DNA from 2 places in the Paenibacillus sp. W4I10 genome. Region 1 is predicted to be linked to the other one. Evidence: riboswitches for the same ligand, from Rfam matches in the RefSeq annotation. Region 1 holds a riboswitch; the other holds the start of a gene.
The links. A riboswitch is a leader RNA that binds a small molecule or an ion and turns the genes downstream of it on or off. The one in region 1 is predicted to bind S-adenosylmethionine.
Positions count from the first base shown of each region.

Region 2: linked by a shared signal. The riboswitch ahead of mmuP (S-methylmethionine permease) and the one ahead of QF049_RS28640 (methionine ABC transporter ATP-binding protein) in region 1 are both predicted to bind S-adenosylmethionine.

Region 1 covers NZ_JAUSXX010000001.1:6,371,917-6,378,135, forward strand. Annotated here, with positions in the region: gene QF049_RS28625 (thioredoxin family protein) at 19-363, shown strand; gene QF049_RS28630 (COX15/CtaA family protein) at 867-1,805, shown strand; gene QF049_RS28635 (Cthe_2314 family HEPN domain-containing protein) at 2,010-2,726, shown strand; SAM riboswitch class I at 2,856-2,997, shown strand; gene QF049_RS28640 (methionine ABC transporter ATP-binding protein) at 3,123-4,157, shown strand; gene QF049_RS28645 (methionine ABC transporter permease) at 4,158-4,817, shown strand; gene QF049_RS28650 (MetQ/NlpA family ABC transporter substrate-binding protein) at 4,893-5,732, shown strand; gene QF049_RS28655 (DUF2167 domain-containing protein) at 5,856-6,219, opposite strand, start outside.
Region 2 covers NZ_JAUSXX010000001.1:6,106,956-6,113,174, reverse strand. Annotated here, with positions in the region: gene QF049_RS27330 (ABC transporter permease) at 1-1,045, shown strand, start outside; gene mmuM (homocysteine S-methyltransferase) at 1,129-2,196, opposite strand; gene mmuP (S-methylmethionine permease) at 2,174-3,586, opposite strand; SAM riboswitch class I at 3,679-3,780, opposite strand; gene QF049_RS27315 (Ger(x)C family spore germination protein) at 3,854-5,056, opposite strand; gene QF049_RS27310 (GerAB/ArcD/ProY family transporter) at 5,053-6,153, opposite strand; gene QF049_RS27305 (spore germination protein) at 6,184-6,219, opposite strand, start outside.

The DNA.
Region 1 (6,219 bases):
GAAAGGGAGATGAACCGAATGGAACAGATTACTTCCAAACCGGCTTTTGATGTAGCTATCCAATCCCCACGTTTGACGATTGCCGTATTCAAGGCAGACTGGTGTGGCGACTGCAAATACATCGATCCGTTTATGCCTGAGGTTGAAGAGAAATATGCACGTGAACTGACTTTGATTGAGGTCGACGTGGATCAGGTTGGAACTGTTAGTGAAGAGCAGAATATTCTTGGCATTCCAAGCTTTGTGGCGTATTCAGATGGCCGCGAACTCATACGGTATGTGAACAAGCTTCGCAAGTCAAGAGAAGAGATTGAGCAGTTCCTGGATCGCTCAGTTGAGGTGTACAACACGATCCATAAATGATGTTATACAAGTTCAAATGATGAATATTCACACAGACACTCCGATGACAGAATAACCTTTTGATCGCTGTTATCCCCAGATTTCTTTGATCCCTTTTATTAGGGGGAAATCCGGGGATAAAGGCGAACGCTTCGCTTCTTCAGGCTATTTCTGTCCTCTCCGTTATTGTGTAAATGTTTCATTGAACTTATATAAATGTATGACAGGTTCATGTTGTTAAAGGGTATACTAGATGAAACGCCATTTCTCTTGAAATAGGGAAATGGCGTTTGTGTGTTCAGGATTCTGTTTAAGACCCAATTCAACTGGCATATCCCTCAATTACATAACTCCAATGACCTGTGGGTCATTAATTCACCAGACGTTAACATTTTGTCACAAAGCGCGACGTCAATGAACATTTTATCCGGTATAATGAATTTAGTTGTGAAATAAGTGTCAAAGTACCGAAACAAGCGGAGAATATTCTTCGCCATCTTAAACCAACAGCGGGTGAGAAAAAATTGAAACACTTAACTTTGTTTAAATGGTTAACCGTATTAACCTGTCTTGTCATGTTTCTGGCCACTTTTGGTGGAGGCATCGTAACCAAAACGGAATCAGGCCTTGGCTGCGGAACAGAATGGCCTTTATGTAACGGAAAACTCGTTCCGGCACATACCGTGGCTTCACTTATTGAATATTCCCATCGCGCTGTAAGCGCACTGGCTGGATTGTTGTCCATTGCCTCGTTTGTTGCTTTTCTGCAGTTCGGCAAGTCACGCCGTGACCTGCAATTGTTTTCTTTCTTAACTCTGGTATTTGTTATCGTCCAGGGAATCATGGGGGCTTTTGCCGTTGTCTTCTCCCAATCTTCAGCAGTCATGGCACTTCATTTCGGCTTTGCACTGATTGCTTTTGCCAGTTCCCTAATGATGGCGCTGGGCATAAGGCAGGAGGCCAAAGATGGCGGATTGGAGCGCCTGAATAAATACCCTCGGGTTAGCAAAAAATTCAGGAATTTGGTCTGGTTCTCCACCATATACACATATCTCGTGGTATACACGGGTGCATTTGTGAGCCACACGGATTCTGCCGGCGGATGTTCCGGATTTCCGCTCTGTAACGGGCAGATTATTCCTGAGCTTTCGGGTGGGGTAGCGGTTGCTTTTGCTCACCGTGCAGCAGCAGCGTCGCTCGTCATTGTTATTGCAATTCTGGGTCATTTCGCTTACCGTAATCATCCGGACAACAAGGAAATGCGTACCCTTGGCGTGGTATCCGTTGTTCTCATCCTGATGCAAGTAGTCATTGGTATTTTCATGATGGTGACAATGAACCGTCCGGAAGTATACATGTTTGTAGCTCTCGCTCATATGCTGGATATCGCCATATTATTCGGAGTTTTAACGTATATGAGTTTCCTGGTGTACAAGCTGCATCGCCCGGCTAATCGTTTCTAAGATATAGATCCATTCTTTATCCAAAGGTACTTGGGCTAAATATGAAAGTCCACCATCCATTGATGTACATCATTGGACAGGTGGACTTTGTTTGATGTCAGGGGGATCAGGGCAACCTATGGCAAGCAGCAATTACACGGAATGGATGATGTGTTACGTTTACGGTGATGAATTCTTGTTGATTTGGAAAAGAGGAGGTTAGATATGCTGCGAACGTTGTTGGGGGAAAAGCCACGTATAAACGAAGGTAAATTGAAGGCAGCGATGGACGCAATGGCGCATACGCTTGAGTTATTTCAACGACAAATGCATGTGGACCATGATCCCACGCATGACTATCGGAAACTGTATGTGTGGACTCAGGGACTCATCTCCTCACTGGATGAACTGGAGCAAAGCTGTTTCGCTGCTGCTCATTTTCGCAATAAGGTCGTTGCAGGCTCAACGGAAGATATGACGGCGACTGAAAAAGCCGAGTATGCACGGTATGTGTATTTCTACAAAGATGGCTTTATCCGCTGCTTTGCCATCCTGGATAAGGTGGGCACGGTATTAAATGAAATATTCCAGTTGAATACTTCAAATACCAAAGCGCATTTTTCTTATTTTACAGTGTTAAGGCAGTTCGATTATGCGAGGGAGCATCATGATCTTGCGTTGCAATTAATACAGATCAAGGACTCTTATCGTGAGCCGATGAGCAAGCTGCGCAAACGACGTAATATGGAAATTCACTACATGAACTCAGAAATGCACGATGACCTGTGGCAGTTACATCAGACCTTGCAAGGTAAAGTAAAGTTGGAGGATCTGAATCAGCATGTGCAGGAAATGCGTCAGGGCGTGGATATGGTCTGTGAAACATTAACAGCCTCTTATCGTTATATCAACAGAATATGGAAAAGAAATAATTCCCTTTGACAAATCGGAATACTTGGAATATACTGAATTTCAATCGAATGTTACGCGGATATAATTGATATTTCGGAAGTTACGTTCACATTATAAAGCATAAACTACATGAACTTATAAAATCCTACAACAACATATTTCTTATCGAGAGCGGCGGAGGGACAGGCCCGATGAAGCCCGGCAACCGATTTGTAACGACATGATACATGTATCATTCGTTATAGATGTTAGGTGCTAATTCCTACAAAATGGTGCAAGACACGATTTTGGCAGATGAGAAGGTATATTCTTTCACGTGAAGAGCCCTCTTTGTATCTGCAAAGGGCTTTTTTTTGTACTTTAAGGGGAGTTTTCCTTTAGATCGGGTAAAGATACATGTAGGTGGTTGGAAAGGGGCAAGTGCGATTGATTGAATTAAAAGGTTTAACGAAAATGTACGGCAAAGGGGCAAAATCTACAACAGCGTTATCCGAGCTGAATTTGAGCATCCAAAAGGGCGAAATCTACGGCGTGATTGGCCATTCTGGAGCGGGCAAAAGTACATTGATTCGCTGCATTAATTTGCTGGAACGGCCTACGGAGGGTGAAGTATGGGTTGATGGGATCAACCTGACTGAACTGAGCAAAACCGAACTGCAGCAACAGAGACGCAAGATCGGGATGATTTTTCAACACTTTAATCTGTTATCTTCGGCAACGGTATATGATAATGTGGCTTTTCCACTAAAGCTTGTGAATACACCCAAGGATGCCATTGATCGCAAAGTGAAGGAAATGCTCAATCTCGTTGGTCTGGAGAACCATAGCAACAAATATCCAGCTCAATTATCAGGTGGACAGAAACAACGTGTGGGGATTGCGAGAGCACTTGCGAGTGATCCGAATGTACTTCTTTGTGATGAGGCTACTTCAGCACTTGATCCACAGACGACAAATTCAATTCTGAAGTTATTGCTCGACATTAACGAAAAGTACAACCTTACCATTGTGCTGATTACACATGAGATGCATGTCATCCAGAACATCTGTGACAAGGTGGCTGTCATTCATCAAGGTGGTATTGTGGAACAGGGACCTGTAACCGAGGTGTTCCTGAAGCCGCAGCATGCGATTACACGAGACTTCATGATGCGTGACCATGAAGCTGGACTGGCTCTGGAAGAGACCGCTCTGGCGAATGCAGGCATTGAATTGCAGGCAGGTGTTGCTTCGAAACTTGTGAAGATATCCTTTCTGGGGAACAAAACATATGAAGCGATTTTGTCCAGAACGGTTCGTAAGACGGGTGTGGATTTTGCCATCCTGCAAGGAACGATCTCTACGATCAAACAGGTTCCGTATGGACAACTGACCGTTCGGTTCGAAGGTGATTCCAATGCGATTGATCGGACGATATCCGAATTGACCGCTGAGGGACTTGATGTGGAGGTGCTTCGTTAGATGGATTTTTCAACAGTTCGTTGGGAAGAGGTTGGTAAAGCTTCCATAGAGACACTGCAGATTTTGGGTGTATCAGGCCTGTTCACCGTTATCTTGGGTTTACCGCTCGGAGTTCTGCTGTTCATGACAGCCCGATCTGCTTCAATGAAGTCACGGACAGTCTACACTATACTATCCCTGATTGTTAATATTTTGCGCTCGGTCCCATTTATCATATTGATTGTTGCTCTTATTCCATTCACTCGTATACTTGTCGGTACAGCTACGGGGGTTCTTGGCGTCATACCTCCTTTGGTTATTTCAGCAGCTCCTTATTTTGCTCGATTGGTGGAGACAACGTTGCGAGAAGTTGACCGGGGGGTAATTGAAGCAGCACAGTCGATGGGTGCATCGACCGGACAGATTGTAAGACGGGTGTTGTTGCCTGAGGCACTGCCTGGCCTGCTCGCTGGGATAACGATCACCATCGTTACGCTAGTCTCCTATACGGCGATGGCGGGCATGGTTGGTGGTGGAGGTCTGGGAACACTGGCTATTAACTACGGATATTTCCGTTATCAAAATGAAATCATGATTATATCCGTGGTGTCGATGATTATTCTCGTGCAAATTCTCCAGATGGCTGGAGATCGCTTGGTTACATTTTTCACCAGGAAATAACACATAGATAACATGATGGATATGCATTCATGCGGACGCCACATGAAAAAAATGATTAGAGAAGGGGTTTTACACATGAAAAAATGGTCTTTTGCTCTACTTAGTCTTATGTTAATTGCGGTTCTCGCAGCTTGCGGAAACAATAAGGACGCTGATAGCGGCGCAGATAATTCAGCAGGTGCACCACGTACGGTTGAATTGAAAGTTGGAGCTTCACCTACACCACATGCAGAGATTCTGGAAAGCATCAAGCCTGAACTGGAAGCACAAGGTATTCGTTTGCAAGTCGTTACGTTCAATGACTATGTACAACCCAACCAGCAACTTGCTGATAAAAAATTGGATGCAAACTTCTTCCAGCACCAACCTTATCTGGACACAGAGAATAAAGAACGTGGATTCAACCTCGTTTCTGTAACACCTGTTCATGTTGAACCTTTTGGTGGATACTCCAAAAAGATTAAGTCTTTGGATGAATTGGCTGACGGCGCAAAAGTAGCAATTCCAAATGACCCATCCAATGGGGGACGTGCTCTGTTGTTGCTCGCGAAGGAAGGTATCATTACGCTGAAAGACAACACAAATATTACATCTACGATTCAAGATATCACAGCCAATCCGAAGAACCTGGATATCATCGAGCTGGATGCAGCTATGATGCCTCGTCAATTGGATGAAGCGGATCTGGTATTCATCAACGCTAACTATGCGCTTGAAGCAAACCTGAATCCAGCGAATGATGCTTTGTTGATCGAAGATCTGCAAGGTAACCCATACGCGAACATCCTCGTTTCCCGTGAGGATAACAAGGATGCAGATGCAATTCAGAAACTGGCTGCTGCCTTGCACTCCGAAGAAGTAAAAGCATTCATCAAAGAACGTTATAAAGGTGCAGTTGAACCTGCAACTGAATAATTCACGATATGTATGATATGATGTGAAGCTATTAAGAATAAGCCGTATATCTCTTCTGAAGAGATATACGGCTTATTTTATGTTTCTTAATCTGTGCTGACGTGGGGATTAATAAGGGAAGGGTTAGGGCTTATCTTGTTTCTCCGCGTTGGATGGATGCCCGGATTGGCGGTAGTATGATAATTCATTCTGATCAGCATACTGCTGCTCATCTGCTTCTTGCAGGTACGTTCTCTCGGAGGGAGAGAGTGTTTCTTCTTCTCCGTGTGAGCTTTTGATCTTGTATCTGATCCAACCGATTAACCCAAGGACGACAATCAGGATCAAGGCCCATCCTTTTTTGAGCAAAAGAAGAGCACTGAATTTCTGGGAAGCCGTATACCCGATCCCGCCCATCAGAAGACTGTTGAGCCCTATAGTGGATGTTTTGTCAGTCGAAGCATTGTACTCCTCGTAGGTATATCCTGCATTGATGCTAAGTCGATTA
Region 2 (6,219 bases), 260 kb from region 1:
TTATGTTCTGCTGACCAGTATAAACGGAATTGAACAGACCGCAGCTAAATGGGGGTATGACAATGCCAATATCGCAGCAGTCGTAGTGAACAAAAGTAACTTCCCCAAGGCTGAACTAAAGCACGTGTTAGCGCAGGATTCGAGGATCAGCAATGTAGGCTGGCAAGGGAACACAACGGGTGTAATTAGCCCGGAGTCTTTGGCAGCAGTAGAGGGCCAACCCATCAGTCTCAACTTGAGTGTACTGGACGGGAGTTATCAGGAACTTGGATTCGAAACGTTAAAAGGGGTTAACCCACAACATGCGAATGAAATTGCCATTGGTGTAAGTGTAGCCAAAACATCAAATAAAGATCTCGGTGATCTTATCGATATCTATATTGAAGGAGAAAAGCGTACATTCCTCATTACAGGCATCTATCAGGCGATCGCCAACATGTCTGTTTCAGGCAGAATCACCATTGATGCCATGAGAAGTGTGAACCCCGGTTATAGTGAATTTGATGTTATATTCATCAATGTGAACGATATGGCACAAGCGGGTAAGGTTGCCTCGGAATTAAATGAGCAATTTAAAGATTTTGCTTCGGTAGTTACTCAGAAGACATTGCTTGATTCGGTTTACGCAGAAGCCGCTAATATCCTGATCTATCCGATGAGTCTAATTGGATTACTGTTTGTCATTGTGACGTTCATCATTATTTTCAGTACCTGTAGAATCAATATTCGTAAAGAAAGCAGAACGTACGGGATATACAAATCACTGGGAATGACATCTCGCCAAATCCGGTTGTCGCTCACCATGGGAATGTTCATACTGTCCTCCATGGGAGCCATACTGGGTATTTTCGTCGGCGTATATCTGCTGCCTCTTCTACTCGAAATGGTCCTTTCCGGTTATGGTATCGTACAACTTCCACTGATCCTGCATTGGGGTGGAATGGTACTGTTCACCTGTCTAAGCATCATTGCAGCCAGTCTTGGCTCATGGTTCTCTTCGCGAATCATTCGGGAAGCATCGCCACGTATGCTGGTTATCGAATAATGCAATAAGGATGCCTTAACACAATAAAACAAGCCCTTCCATACCTCTATAGGATGTGGAAGGGCTTGTTTTATTGATATGAACTATTTCCGCCACTTCTTCGCAAGTTCGCCAATCTGATGTGGCGTAGTTCGGCAGCAGCCGCCAATAATTTTCGCCCCCGCAGCAACCCACTGCTCCGAAGCATCACGCATGCTGCCACAGGTACCCTGTCCACTCCACGTCTTCGTTGCTGCATCGTATACTTCTCCCGAGTTCGGATACACAATAACAGGTTTATCACTGGTACGGCTCAAAATACCCACTGCTTCCGTCACCACTTCCATCGGAGCACAGTTCAGGCCAATCGCCGCAATCTGCGGCTCGGAGCCAAACGTCTGTGCACATACCTCAAGCGATGTGCCCTCGCTGATGCTTGTCCCGTCTTTTAAAGAAAAAGATAACCAGGCATACGCATGAGGAAACTCCTTAAGTACATCAACCAGCACCTGTGCTTCCTGCAAGGAAGGAATCGTCTCAAACGCCAGAATATCAGCACCCGCATCAATCAGCGCCGACATACGTGGACGGTGAAATGCGGCAAGCGTCTCATCCGACACGCCGTAATGACCCACATACTCTGAACCATCTGCCAGATAGGCGCCGTACGGACCAACGGACCCGGCAATAATTGGACGTGGACGAAGACAGTCTCCTTCGCCATCCCCTGTACGATCTGTTATATGCCCCTCATTCTCCACCGTCTCTTCACGTACCGAAGAAGCTTCTACAAGCTGACCTGTCGAGCTTTCTCTCCCTACTAAACCACCCTGCACTTCTGCCCATACATCATCTCTCGCCTTTGCAGCCAGTTCCACCGTCCTGCGGATCAGCTCCAGTGCTGCCTGTTCACCAATCCCTCTCTTGCGGAAGCCATCCACCGTCGCCTGATAACTGGATGTAATCGCACAGTCGGCTCCTGCTCGAAAATAATCTGCATGGACCTGAACAATAACATCCGGATTCTCAAGCAACACACGAGCAGACCATAGTGGATCATCGAGATCACATCCATGCTGTTCGAGTTCCGTTGCCAGCGCTCCATCCAGAATCATGACCGGATGTTCACGCAGGATCTCTTCTATGGGGTTAGTCTGTTGTGCTTGCGTCATGTACTTGTCCTCTTTTCTTATTCACACGTTCTGTCAGATAATAAGCTGCGTAACACAATGCGATAAATGGAACCCCACAATACAGCGCAATTCGCTGTGTAGGATCAAACGCAATACCTATGCATGAAGCCAGGCATAATATAAATGAAATAATCGGTACCACCGGATACAGTGGTGTGCGGTACACCAGATCTTTGACCGCATGGCCTTCTCGGATATATTGTCTGCGGAACATGTACTGGGAAGCGCTGATGCTCATCCATACCGCAACAACAGCCAGACCCGAAATGGAAACCAGTGTTATATACACGGTACCTGGCGCAATGATACTGGACAGCAGGGCCAGCGCACCACCAACCATACTGATCAGAAGTGCATTCAATGGCACCCCGTGTTTGGTCAATTTGGCAAACCACGGTGAGATCGTTCGTTTATCAGCCAGAGACCAGAGCATCCGTGAAGATGCATATAGGCCTGAATTGGCAGCAGAGAGAATCGCCGTCAGAATAACAAAATTCATAATGTCTGCTGCATAGGGTACACCCACCCGCTCCATTACCGCTACAAACGGACTTTCCAGTACACTGGCATCCGACATGGGCAGCAAGGCCGACAAGATAATAATCGTTCCGATGAAGAAAATAACCAGGCGCCACAGTGTCGTATGAATAGCCTTCGGTATCGTCTTTTCCGGATTCTCCGTCTCACCGGCGGCAATACCGATTAACTCGGTGCCTGAGAAGGCAAAGTTTACAGCAAGCATGGTCATCAATATCGCTGTAGCCCCATGAGGGAACCACCCGGATGCGGTAATATTCGATAGAAATGGAGCCGGTTCAGAATCCGCCATGGGAATGAACCCAAACATGGCTGCTCCACCGATAATAATGAAGATTACGATAGTCACTACTTTTACAGATGAGAACCAGAACTCGGATTCCGCAAATAATTTCACCGTTAATGCATTAAACAGAAAGATCATCAGTGCAAAGAGCGCACTCCATATCCATACGTTCACCGATGGGAACCAGCGCTGCATCAGCAGTCCGGCGGCTGTGAATTCGGAGCCAAGCGCAACAGTCCAGGTTAACCAGTATAACCAAGCCACCGTGTAGCCTGTTGCCGGTCCGATATATTTGGCTGCATAACTATGAAATGCTCCCGTCTCTGGCATATGAACAGACAGTTCACCAAGACAGAGCATCACCAGATATACAACGATAGCTCCGATCAGATAGGACAGAATGGTTCCCAGTGGTCCCGCCTGCTGAATGGTGTAACCTGAGCTGAGGAATAATCCCGTTCCAATGACTCCTCCGAGAGAGAGCATGACCACATGCCGTGCCTGCATTTTCCGCTGAAAATGCCCTTTGTCGTTGTTGTTCTCCATACCCGCTGCTCCCCTACTTCTTCATCCAGAAAAAACAAAAAAGACCCACTCTGCCTAAAGAGTGCGCCGTTACTGACAAATAAAAACAAACGCTCCTATCTATCAGGCTTTCACCCGCTGGAATTAGCACAGTATCCTTCAGATCTGTTGCTGAGGTTTCTAAGGGCCAGTCCCTCCACCTCTCTGGATAAGAAAATGATTTTTTACTAATATAGCGATCTATCATGAATGTGTCAACATTTAAATCATAAATGATAAAACACATCGCTATTCGGTGGAAGATCCCGGATTGGTAATGGTAATCTTCACATCGTACGTGATTGGCACGGTGCTAAAAATTTTATCCCAATCGTCTTTAACTTTTTTCCATGTTTTGGGTTCTTTGATACGCAAGCTATCCCGAAAATCCGCAACATCCACTTTGTAGGTATGCTGCAGCTTGTATAACACCTGGCGAATCTGTTGTTCGGCCAGATCTGAGAATTCTTTTTCTAGTTCTCTAAGATAATCCCCTTTTTCCTCTCTTTCGGGAGAAATCCAATCTTCCATCAACCAGCCTTCGGAATCGACCTTTACATGGAATGAAATGTCATTACCAACCACCTTGGGAATTATTGTTGTTTTCTTCTTCTTCATTTCGTATACAACGGTGAATCCCGCTTTGTTGTAAGTCTTCAAGACGCCTCCTTTTTCTTTAGGCTTGATCCACGATAAACCTTCCAGATCCGTTTGACTCAGTTCTCCAATAAACTTAGTTGTTTTCCCATCGAATATGCTGCCACCTGAGAACTTGCCCTCTCCATTGGAGTACAGTACATTCTGGAGCAAGAAACTGGAACCAGATTGCATTTGGGCATCTAATTTGGAGAGTAAAACAGGGTCCAGGATTTTGTTGGACAAGTACGAATTACCGGTAATACCTGTTAGATAAAATGCTGGAATCCGGGAGGGATCATCTGAAGTCAGGACATCCAAGGCACGATGATGACTTATCAGTACCAGACAATTTGGACGAATATCGTTATCCCGAAGTACAAAGTCCAGTAGCTGGACCAGACTATACTTTTTGGCAATATCCTTGGAGACAACGATAACCTTCAGATGATGTCCGATAAGTGGACGATCTCGCCTTAGTGCAAACTGACGAAAGATTTGCAGCAAGGAATCTCCAGTAAGCTGTTCATTGGAGTAGGAAGTCTTTCCAGAAGCAGGTGAACCAGATTGTCCGCTCTGTTTACTGTTGGAACTGCCCGGGGCAATCTGCACCGTAGCCGTTAAATAATTTTTCTTTGGATACGTTCCTCCCTGAGCAGCGATGTCCTTCTCAAATTCTGTTTCTTTAGCGATATCGATCCCGAGACCAACATAGACACTTAGTTCCTCGATCTCCCTACTGCTCCAGCATCCGGATATTACCAGAAGGATGGACAAAGCAAGGGCTACACGTAAAAGCATAAAAAAACGAATCATGCATGTTTGCCTCCCTTTTTGCGTATCAGACTTATTATCAGCAGCAACAGAGGTAAAGTGGCAAATAAAAGCACGGATGAGTTGCCCAACATATCACCAAGTTTGAAGGTTTCGTCCACAGTTTTCGGCATCAATGCCGTTAGATATATCAACGGCAGAAGGGCGTACATAATGACCTTGATCTTCTTCGCACGAAATAAATCCCGAATACCCACCGAAGCGCAATAGTGTGTGATCGTGAAACTCGAGAAGATCTGCATAATCCAGATGACCAATAGCAGGGATTCGAACCGTTCAAAGATCAAACCTTGAATCTCGAAGCTTCTTACGAGATCCAGCGTGGGCCAAGTACGTGTTTTGATTCCGTCAAGTGACAGACTGCCTACAACCATCACAACGGTAATCAGATAAATCAAAGTCGATATGATGATGCCCCAGCTCATGGCAACATTGCTCTTTTTGGGGTTTTTCATATAAGCAGTCATGACAAACATGACTTCGTACCCCGTGTAAGACAGCAGCGAAGGTTTCAACCCTTTGAGGACTGGCATGATACCCTCTCCGAGTACCGGTCTCAGATTGCCAATCTCAAATAACTGATTACTAAGCAAAATTTCAATCACAAATATAATCAGTGTAATCGGCAAAATGATCTCAAATACGCGCACAATGACAGCAAGTCCGCCAGAGATCAAATATATCCCAATCCACATAAACACCATCACGATAGCCCATTTTGGTGTGCGCTCGAGCAAGTACATTCCTGTCACATCAGCCATGACCCTAATTTCGAATGCGGCAATCACCATAAAATATATAATCATGGCGAATCCCAATATGTAAGCAATCCAGCTCCCCGTAATCTCACGAGTGAACTGGAACACTGTTTTCTCCGGAAATCTGCGACACAGGGTAACCAGAATAATTCCGACACCCGTGATAATCAGTCCAGACAGAATGATGGAGATCCAGACATCCGGCGTTCCGACAGCTTTACTCGTCGTTCGAGGGAGTGTTAGGATCCCAGCGCCAAGCATGTAATTAACAATAACTACGACGGCCTGCCTTGTACTAATATTTCCTTCGGAACCGTTCACTTCATCTCACCTCATACCTCGTGATTTATTTCATTTATTTTTTCGGTCTTTATCTATTGGACTAGA